DNA from 3 places in the Paenibacillus sp. M-152 genome. Region 2 is predicted to be linked to each of the others. Evidence: predicted binding sites of a transcription regulator. Region 2 holds the regulator's gene; each other region holds the start of a gene.
What was found. The regulator Rex, encoded in region 2, represses fermentation and respiration genes when NADH is low (regulators of the CRP and FNR family bind a similar motif). The targets are predictions, from matches to a motif close to TTGTGAAATATTTCACAA.
Positions count from the first base shown of each region.

Region 1: a site for Rex is predicted at 1,643-1,660, ahead of nirB (nitrite reductase large subunit NirB). Genes of this name have one in related genera too.
Region 3: a site for Rex is predicted at 1,714-1,731, ahead of adhE (bifunctional acetaldehyde-CoA/alcohol dehydrogenase). Genes of this name have one in related genera too.

Region 1 covers NZ_CP034141.1:803,209-806,498, forward strand. The annotation lists gene EGM68_RS03665 (spore germination protein) at 1-1,449, opposite strand, end outside; gene nirB (nitrite reductase large subunit NirB) at 1,767-3,290, shown strand, end outside.
Region 2 covers NZ_CP034141.1:3,408,434-3,411,723, reverse strand. The annotation lists gene dinG (ATP-dependent DNA helicase DinG) at 1-1,237, shown strand, start outside; gene EGM68_RS14825 (redox-sensing transcriptional repressor Rex) at 1,265-1,918, shown strand; gene EGM68_RS14820 (amidohydrolase) at 1,905-3,206, shown strand; gene EGM68_RS14815 (cell wall elongation regulator TseB-like domain-containing protein) at 3,244-3,290, shown strand, end outside.
Region 3 covers NZ_CP034141.1:3,568,621-3,571,910, forward strand. The annotation lists gene adhE (bifunctional acetaldehyde-CoA/alcohol dehydrogenase) at 1-1,638, opposite strand, end outside; gene EGM68_RS15650 (Crp/Fnr family transcriptional regulator) at 1,897-2,613, shown strand; gene EGM68_RS15655 (DODA-type extradiol aromatic ring-opening family dioxygenase) at 2,759-3,290, opposite strand, start outside.

The sequences.
Region 1 (3,290 bases), 2.6 Mb from region 2:
ACGCAGGGTAATGCCCGCACTGTATGTCGGTATCGAAAACGATGAAATGGCAGTAACTGCAACTACAATCACAAGGAAGGGACTAACGATGCCCGCATTGACAGCAGCATCACCGATGACCAAGCCTCCCACAATGCCCATCGCAGGGCCAATGGGTTTGGGCAGGCGAATGCCGGCCTCTCGTAGAATTTCGATAGAGATTTCCAAAATCATGACCTCTATAACGGATGGGAAAGGGACGCCTTGACGGGTTCCGATAATGCTAATGACCAGCTTGGTTGGAATTAAACCGGGATGAAACGATATAAAAGAAATGTACAGAGCAGGCCCCATAAGCGCTATAAAAGCCCCGCTAAACCGTAGCAGACGTAATAGTGTCCCCGGAATCCATCGCTCATAATAGTCCTCGGGAGATTGAAGCAGCATACTGAAGGTCACCGGGACAATAAGTGCAAAGGGAGTACCATCCAGTAAGATCGCTATTCTTCCCTCCAACAAAGCATTAATAACACGGTCAGGACGCTCTGTATTATGAGCCTGTTGGAATGGACTTAAATAATTGTCTTCGATGAGTTGTTCCACATACCCGGATTCAGGTAAAAAATCCATGTCTATTTTTGATATTCTGCGGCTTACTTCTTCAAGAAGGTCTGGATTCACAATATCCTTTATATACGCGATAACCAGATCCTTTTTGATTCTGCTGCCCACTTGGAATTTCTTCAATTCCAAACTTTTATTTAAACCCTGGCGCCGAAGCATCGAAGTGTTTTCACTCAATACTTCCGTAAAACCGATTCTGGGACCCCGAAGCAATGCTTCAGAGGTTGGCTCATTGACGGAGCGAATAGCGCCATTAGGAGGGCCCACCAGTAGCGCTTCCTTCATTCCTTCAATTAATAGGGCTGTATGACCTAAAAGGATGAACTCGTACAGTTCCTCCATACGGGTAACTTCACTAATTTGCGTAAGTGGCATCAGGCTTTCTTTTATAAAAGAGTTACTTATACCTTCCGGTTGTTCCTGCTGATCCTGACCCTGCTGCTGGCCTTCAAACATCAAGACCTCCAATACCTGCTTGCTCATAAGTTTTTCATCCTGCATACCTTCTATGAAGACTAACACGGACCGAGCATGAAATTTCTTTACCACAAACTCACGAAAATGCACATCACTATTTTCGCCTATAGCTTCACGAATTGCCTGTAAGTCGGAATCATAATTTCCTGTAATTTTAGAGCTCGGTTCATGCTGCTGATCCATGTGCCCTTCGTTATGTTTATTAGAGAGCGGATGACTGGAAGAGTGTTTGGATTTGGCTCCCTTACTGCCGACAAACGAATAAATCGAGGTGTTTATATAATAAATTCCTAAAGGAATAATCAACGCGAGGCCAGCTTGAAAGAGTGTACTCCAGCTAGGAAGATAAGAAATGATTTTAGACCACATGCTGATTACCTCCAAACAATTCAATTCGTTTTCCCATAAGATACAAGTTGTTCATAAAGTATTCCTTATAACGGTTGTATTTACGCATGAATTGGAAAGATTCTTTCGATGACACTGCTATGATTTCCGGTCCTTACCTTAATCCCTTGAAATAGAATAGGGAAATCCCTAAATATTCATAATTTTAACTACATTGTGATCGAAATCACATATAGACCTATCTACTGTATTAGAATAGAAGCATAAACAATATTCATTAGAAACGTAGAGATGTCGTCGGATAGGAAGTAGCGTCGAATGAATGGAGGAACCGGTATATGATAAACAGTAAAAAGAAGCTTGTGGTTATAGGGAACGGGATGGCTGGTATCAATACGGTCGAACAAATTTTAAAATTAACAGATAAATATGAAATTACAGTCCTGGGAAGTGAGCCGCATCCGAACTATAACAGGATCATGCTCTCTTATGTGTTGGAAGGTAGTAAAACAATAGATGATATCATACTGAACGATTTGCAATGGTATGCGGATCAAGGGATTACTTTATATACAGGAAAAATGGTTAAAAGTATCGACGGTGAGCACAAGAAGATTCTCACCGAAGACGGACTGGAAATTGATTACGATGTGGCTTTGGTGGCTACTGGTTCACAATCGTTTATTCTGCCTATTCCGGGTAAAGAATTACCGGGAGTTATTGGTTTCCGAGATATCGCCGATTGCTCGGCCATGCTGGAAGCAGCGAAGACCTATAAAAAGGCCGCTGTCATTGGCGGAGGTCTATTGGGGCTGGAGGCAGCTAAAGGCCTGGTCAACCTCGGGATGGATGTTACGGTCGTTCATCTAATGGAAGATTTGATGGAACGTCAGTTAGACCGGGAAGCCTCTGCGATGTTGAAAGCAGAACTGGAACGTCAGGGAATCAAGTTTGCTATGCAAATGCAAACTGCGGAAGTGTACGGTCAAGATCGGGTACAAGGACTGCGCTTCTCGGATGGAAGCGAGCTGGAAGCAGATTTGGTTGTAATGGCCGTCGGGATTAAACCTAATATCCAGGTAGCTAAAGAAAGTGGTATGGAAACGAACCGCGGGATTGTGGTCGATGATTTCATGAGAACCTCCATGCCGGATGTATACGCTGTAGGGGAATGTGTTGAGCACCGTGGAATCTGCTACGGTCTGGTAGCTCCGCTGTTTGAACAGGGAAGTGTGATTGCCAAGCATTTGGCAGGCGTGGATACTGAAGGCTATGCAGGATCGGTAGTTTCCACCAAGCTTAAAATTTCAGGGGTAGATGTTTTCTCAGCTGGCGAATTCATAACCCAACCTGAACATACGGCGATTGTAGCGAAGGATGAGTGGAAGCGAACATACAAAAAGGTACTGCTTCGTGATAATAAAATTGTTGGTACTGTACTGTTTGGCGATGTGAGTGAATCTGCTAGTCTGCAAAAATATGTGCGTCAGCAAACGGAAATGACAGATGAGATCTATGGACAGATCATGGGTACTGGATGCGGCAATCACGGGGCGAAAACGTCATCCGTTGAAACGATGGCGGACGATGAAATTGTCTGCGGTTGTAACGGTGTGACTAAAAAGGCAATTGTGGAAGCAATCAATGAAAATGGACTAACCACCGTTGATGAAATTAAGGCATGTACCGGAGCTACGCGTTCTTGCGGAGGATGTAAGCCCGTTGTTGAGCAAATTTTGCAATATGTTCTTGGAGACAGCTTCAAAACATCAGCCAAGCAGGGAATATGTGGTTGCACAACCTTGAGCCGGGACGAGATTGTTGAAGCGATCAAAACCAAAGGGCTGACAACTACGCGTGAA
Region 2 (3,290 bases):
GCTGTTTGGTATGTTGCCAGAGCGGTCTGATGCCACACCGGGTGAAACGGGGCAATTTTCTTCGCGTCTCAAACCGTCGGCCAAGCCTGCAAAGTGGGATCAAGCGGCGGCGTTGGAAAATCAGCTTTATGTAACGATGGGTGAAATTTTGCGCAAGGGCGACAAGCTGATGCTGGATGTCAAGGAAGAACACGACGATTATGCGGCGGATAGTCTCATTACAGATATCACGGGTCTGCTTAAGGATTTGGCGGGGATTAGGGAAAATTTGCGCTTCTTTATACGACTCGATGATGAAACAACCGTATATTGGCTCGAAGCGAGTGGGCAATTCCGTAGTAAATCATTGCAATTTTATGCAGTGCCCGTCGATGTGAGCCGCCAGTTGAAAGAAATGTTTTTTGACAAAAAAAGAAGTATTATTCTGACATCTGCTACTTTATCGGTAGATAAGTCGTTTCAGTACATGACCGATCAACTCGGCTTGCAGGAGGCAGCGGATCAAGGACGATTAATGACGTCACAGCTCCCATCACCTTTTAATTACAGGGATCAGGTGTTGCTGGTCATTCCGCGAGACTTTCCGAGTGTGAAGGGCAGTGTAGGGGATGCACATTTTGTAGAGATGCTCGTTAGCTCTCTAGGAGCGACTGCCCAGGCGACGCGGGGGAGAATGCTTGTTCTGTTTACTTCCTATCGGATGCTCCGGCAAGTGTATGAGCCACTTAAAGAGGCGTTAGCATCCAGCGATATTACCGTGTTAGGACAAGGTGTAGACAGTGGGAGTCGGAGCAAGCTAACCCGTCGTTTTCAGGAAGCCAAGGCTTCTGTATTGCTGGGAACGAGCAGCTTCTGGGAAGGCGTCGATATTCCAGGGAAGGCTTTGACTTGTCTGGCTATCGTTCGCTTGCCGTTTCAACCGCCCAATCACCCGTTACTGGAGGCAAAAAGCGAGCTGCTCCAGCAGCAGAAGAAGAATCCATTTATGAAGCTGTCTGTACCACAAGCAGTTATTCGCTTCAAACAGGGATTTGGGCGATTGGTACGTACAGCGAGTGACCACGGAGTCGTTATCGTTTACGATACGCGTGTGATCGAATCCTATTATGGAAAGCACTTTTTGTACTCGTTACCGGGACCAAAAATGGAGCATATGCCATCGGAGCAAATGGTGCCCCGCATCGCCGAATGGCTCCAATCCGCCCCGGAGACAGAGGCACAACGGACGGACACCTAAAGTCCGTTACAATTAGGGGGAGCAAGTATGAAATCAGATAAAATTTCAGAGGCTGTCGTACGGAGATTACCCGTATATTTACGTTATCTGAATGCACTGCACAAACGGGAGGTGGCTACGGTCTCTTCTCAAGAGCTGGGACAGAGGTTAGATTTGAATCCGGCCCAAATTCGTAAAGATCTTGCCTATTTTGGCGATTTTGGTCGGAAGGGCATCGGTTATGATGTTTCTTATCTAATTGAGAAAATACGCCATATCCTGAAAATCGACCAGCAAATTAATGTAGTATTGGTCGGAGCGGGTAATCTGGGTCAAGCCCTATCAAACTATAACGCTTATTTAAAAGACAATATGAAGATTGTGGCGGTATTTGATGCGTTCCCGGATAAGGTTGGGACCAGAATCAATACCTTAGTCGTTCAGCCGATGGATGAATTGGAAGCGACTGTGAAAGAAAAAAATATTCGAATCGGGATTATTACTGTACCTGATTTTGAGGCACAACACGTAGCTGATAGGCTCATTGAGAGTGGAATTGGAGCGATTTTAAACTTTGCACCTATCATTCTCAAGGCACCGGCTAACATTCGGATACATGCCACAGACTTTACAACTGATTTGCTTAGCCTCGCTTATTATCTGGAGGACGGAAAGGAAGAAGCACAATATGACAGTGAATAAATGGATGATTAAAAACGGTTCTTTTGCCGTGAATGGACCTGAAGCTGGGGTAATCCATGGTTTTATGATTGTGGAGGATAGCCGTATTACTTACATTGGCGAGACTCTGCCTGCGGGTGAGGAAGAGACAGAAGCAATCGACGGTAACGGGTTATTGTTTTTGCCTGGTCTGATTAATACTCATGGTCATGCGGCGATGTCTCTGCTGCGAGGGTATGGAGATGACTTGGCACTTCAAGTGTGGCTTCAGGAAAAAATGTGGCCTATGGAAGCCAAGTTTACATCTACGGATGTGTACTGGGGAACATCCTTGTCAGTGCTGGAAATGCTGAAAGGTGGAACCACAACTTTCCTGGATATGTACGATCATATGGATGAGGTGGCACGTGTAGCTGAAGAGTCGGGCATCCGTGCAAGTTTGATGCGTGGAGCCATTGGACTCTGTTCAGAAGAAGAACAGCGGATCAAGCTGGCTGAGGCCGTGACTTTTGCCCGTAACTGGCATGGAAAAGCAGACGGACGTATCACAACGATGATGTCTCCGCATGCCCCATACACATGCCCGCCAGCGTTTATTGAGAAATTTGTTCAAGCAGCACATGATCTCGATTTACCATTGCATACGCACATGTCCGAGACCATAGCCGAAGTTGAGCAAAACGTACGCGACTACGGTTTGCGTCCAGTTGCACACTTAGATAAGCTTGGCTTTTTCTCCCGCCCTTCACTTGTTGCCCACGGCGTACACTTGAACGACGAAGAGATAGCTTTATTAGCGGAACGAGGTGTGGCGGTTTCACATAATCCAGGCAGCAACTTGAAGCTGGCAAGTGGTGTAGCTAGAGTGCCTGAATTGCTGCGTGCAGGAGTTACTGTTTCTCTTGGAACAGACGGTCCTGCCAGCAATAATAACCTGGATATGTTCGAGGAAATGCGTCTGGCGGCACTCATTCACAAGGGAGTATCTGGCGACCCAACAGCAGTTCCTGCAAATGAAGCACTGCGTCTGGCAACAGAGTATGGTGCAAAGTCGATTGGTTTAAAAGAAGTAGGAGCGCTGGCAGCAGGCAACAAGGCTGACTTTATCGCGCTAGATCTGAATCAGGCCCACTTCTTGCCGCGTACAGATCTTATTTCCCATGCCGTATACTCTGCAAGTGCCAAAGACGTGGCTCATGTGTGGGTAGACGGTCGTCAGGTTGTGAAAAACGGCGAATGCCTGACGATGGACGAGGAACGTATCAAACATGAGGCACAAGCCGCCTTTGAAGGGCTGCTGTCGCGCTAATTCAGGTGTCACATCCCCTTAGAGAGGAAGCACAGGTTTGAAAAATAAGAAGAAATGGATAGCGGTCGCCATTTTGGCCGTAAT
Region 3 (3,290 bases), 160 kb from region 2:
GATGCAATCCGGTTGGAAACGTCTCATCATTTCAGTACCACGCTCTACCGTAACTGTCGATGGATCTGGCTCAACTTCAGAGAACACTTCAATCGCAACTGGTGTTTGGCGCTGGTGCAAATAATGAATTACGCGGTCCACATATCCGAGTTTCACCATCATAGGGTCAGTGATAATGGCTACACGTGTGATATCAGGCATTTTAGCAAGATACTGTGTCGAATTTTTCTCAAAATAAATTTTGGAAGGTACTTTGAACCATTGCATATTCACCGTCCGTTTCGCCACCCTTTTCACATTAATCAAGTTAACTGCAGATACGTTCGACGAAGTCGAGTTACGACCGTACGAACCGCAACCAAGTGTCAACGAAGGAAGGTTGGTGTTGTAAATATCACCGATTGCACCATGTGTGGAAGGTGCATTTACAATGATACGACCTGTTTGCAAACGGTTTGCAAAGCGAGCGATAACGTCCTCATCTTGCGAATGGATAGCTGACGAGTGACCCATACCGCCGAACTCTACAACTTCAGCAGCACGTTGGATACCTTGCTCTGCATTTTTCACTTTGTAGCAAGCCAATACCGGACTCAATTTTTCCGCAGATAATGGGAATTTGGTTCCTACTCCTTCAATTTCAGCGACCAAAATTTTTGTTCCTGCCGGTACTGTAATGCCGCTCATTTCAGCTATTTTTACAGCAGACTGTCCGACGATGGCCGGGTTCACTGCACATTTTTCTACATTCATAGCCCCTTGAGTGAGCTTAGCTGCTTCTTCTTTATTTACAAAGTAGCAACCATTAGCAATCATCAATTTCTTCACTTGCTCGAAGATAGGCTCTTCGATAATTACGGCTTGTTCCGAAGCACAAATCATACCGTTATCAAAAGATTTAGAAAGGATAAGGTCGTTCACGGCCTGTTTGATATCGGCTGTTTTTTCAATAAAGCAAGGTACGTTACCAGGACCTACGCCAAGTGCAGGTTTACCACAGCTATAAGCTGCCTTAACCATGCCTGATCCGCCAGTTGCCAAAATCAATGCCACATCAGGGTGGTTCATCAGTACATTTGTTTTATCCATCGAAGGTGCTTCAATCCATTGGATGCAATCCGCTGGAGCACCATGTTTAACAGCTGCTTCAAGCAATACGCGGGCTGCTTCCGCACTACACGATTGAGCAGATGGATGGAAGCCGAAAATGATTGGGTTACGTGTTTTAATGGCAATTAACGCTTTGAACATCGTAGTCGAAGTCGGGTTTGTTACTGGAGTAATCCCCATGATGATACCGACTGGCTCTGCAATCTTTTGGAAGCTATCGAAATCATTATCTTCAATGACACCAACGGTCTTCTCATTTTTGATGCTGTGATAGATATATTCTGTTGCAAACATGTTTTTGGTGATTTTGTCCTCGTAAACACCGCGTCCTGTTTCTTCAACAGCCAACTTCGCTAGGTGCATGTGCTTATCCATCCCTGCGAGTGCCATAGCTTGTACGATTCCGTCAATCTGCTCCTGATTCATACTCATGAAAGCTTGCTGTGCCCGGTTCGCCCGGTCAATCAGCGTTTGAATATACTGCTCTGCGCTTTGCTCTTTTTGGATAACCTCGTTTTTAACAGCCATTTCCCTCATCCTCCTGTTATCTCGTGTACTATCTCTTGTTCACGCACTGATCGTAACACAGCTTTTCAAGATATTTTGTGATTTTTTTCACAATCTATTTAAAATTTTATTTTATGAAGTGAATTAAATCACAAAGTTTGGAATTCTGCCACTTTTACCCCCTCTTCTTGCCCCAAAAACTCATTGCACAGGTATATAATGAATTTGAATTGATCAAGTTGCAGATAAAAAACATAGGATACAAAGGGGAAATGGACGATGAGAAACCCTACAAATGTAATGGAAGCCCGCGGCAACACCTGTTGCTTCTCGGAGGCCAGCTTCAACCGGTTGCAAGTGATGATGAAAGATCGAGTTATGCCAGAAAGCTCGCATTTGTTCTGGGAAGGAGATACAGCGGATAAGCTGTTTTATATTAAGCGCGGACGCGTAAAGGTAACCAAAACAACGGATGAGGGTAAGGAACTTATTCTATATATGTATCAAAGCGGCGATCTTGTTGGTCAAGCTGATCCTTTCTTCGGCACCAAGCATTCCTTTTCTGCTGAGGTTCTGGAGGACAGTGATATTGGCGTAATCGATCATACAGATTTGGAGCTGCTTATTTGCCAGCATTGTGATTTTGCGATTGACTTTATGAAATGGATGGGATCGCATCATCGCATTACTCAGACCAAGTTCCGCGATTTGATGATGTACGGCAAGCCTGGCGCTCTATGTTCCACACTCATCCGACTATGCAACACCTATGGTGAGCCTCACGGCGACTATATCTTGATTCATAAAAAGATTACTCATACTGACTTATCAAATATGATCGGTGCTACCCGGGAAAGCGTAAATCGGATGCTCAGTGATCTGCGTAAGAAAAATGCAGTAGAATACGATAATGGTATGATTGTTGTCAAGGATTTGGAAATGCTGCAAGGTGTATGTCATTGTGAATTGTGCCCACGTGAGATTTGCCGGATATAATAAATTGTTTTTTAATGTAAAAGGGAGTGCTGTAAGCCATTATTAGCTTATAACACTCCCTAATTTTATTCCACTCCCCATTTTTTAGAGAACGGACGGGACAGTAACAAAGCACATAACTCGACCTTCTTCTGCCCTACACGCTTTAAAACTGAAAGCATAGATAACTTAAATTTCCCATCTCATAGCTTCTATGGATGACCTTAGCTTTGTTTGCAGGATTGCCACTACCCATTGCAATAAACAACGGTACAAAGTGTTCTGCTCTAGGTACGGCCTGACGAGCATATGGCGCTTCGCTTTCATAGTGATCCAAAGCTTCTATATCTCCGCTTTGCACTTTTTCGATAATCCAGTCATCAAAATCAATTGCCCAAGGCTCCGTTTTCGTTTCTCCCCATTTGACAATACGCAGATTATGGACAGTCACGCCACTGCCAATGACCAGAATATCTTGTTCTCCCAACTCACGCAACACCTCACCAATGGCAAATTGTGCTTTGGGCGAGAGGTACGGATTTACGGAAATCTGAACTACCGGAATGTCTGCCTCAGGATACATACGATGCAACAATGTCCAGGAACCATGATCCAGTCCCCTCACCCGATCAGTTTGTACATCGATGCCCTTTTGTTCATATAACTTTTTCAACTTATTAGCTAGTTCAACAGAACCA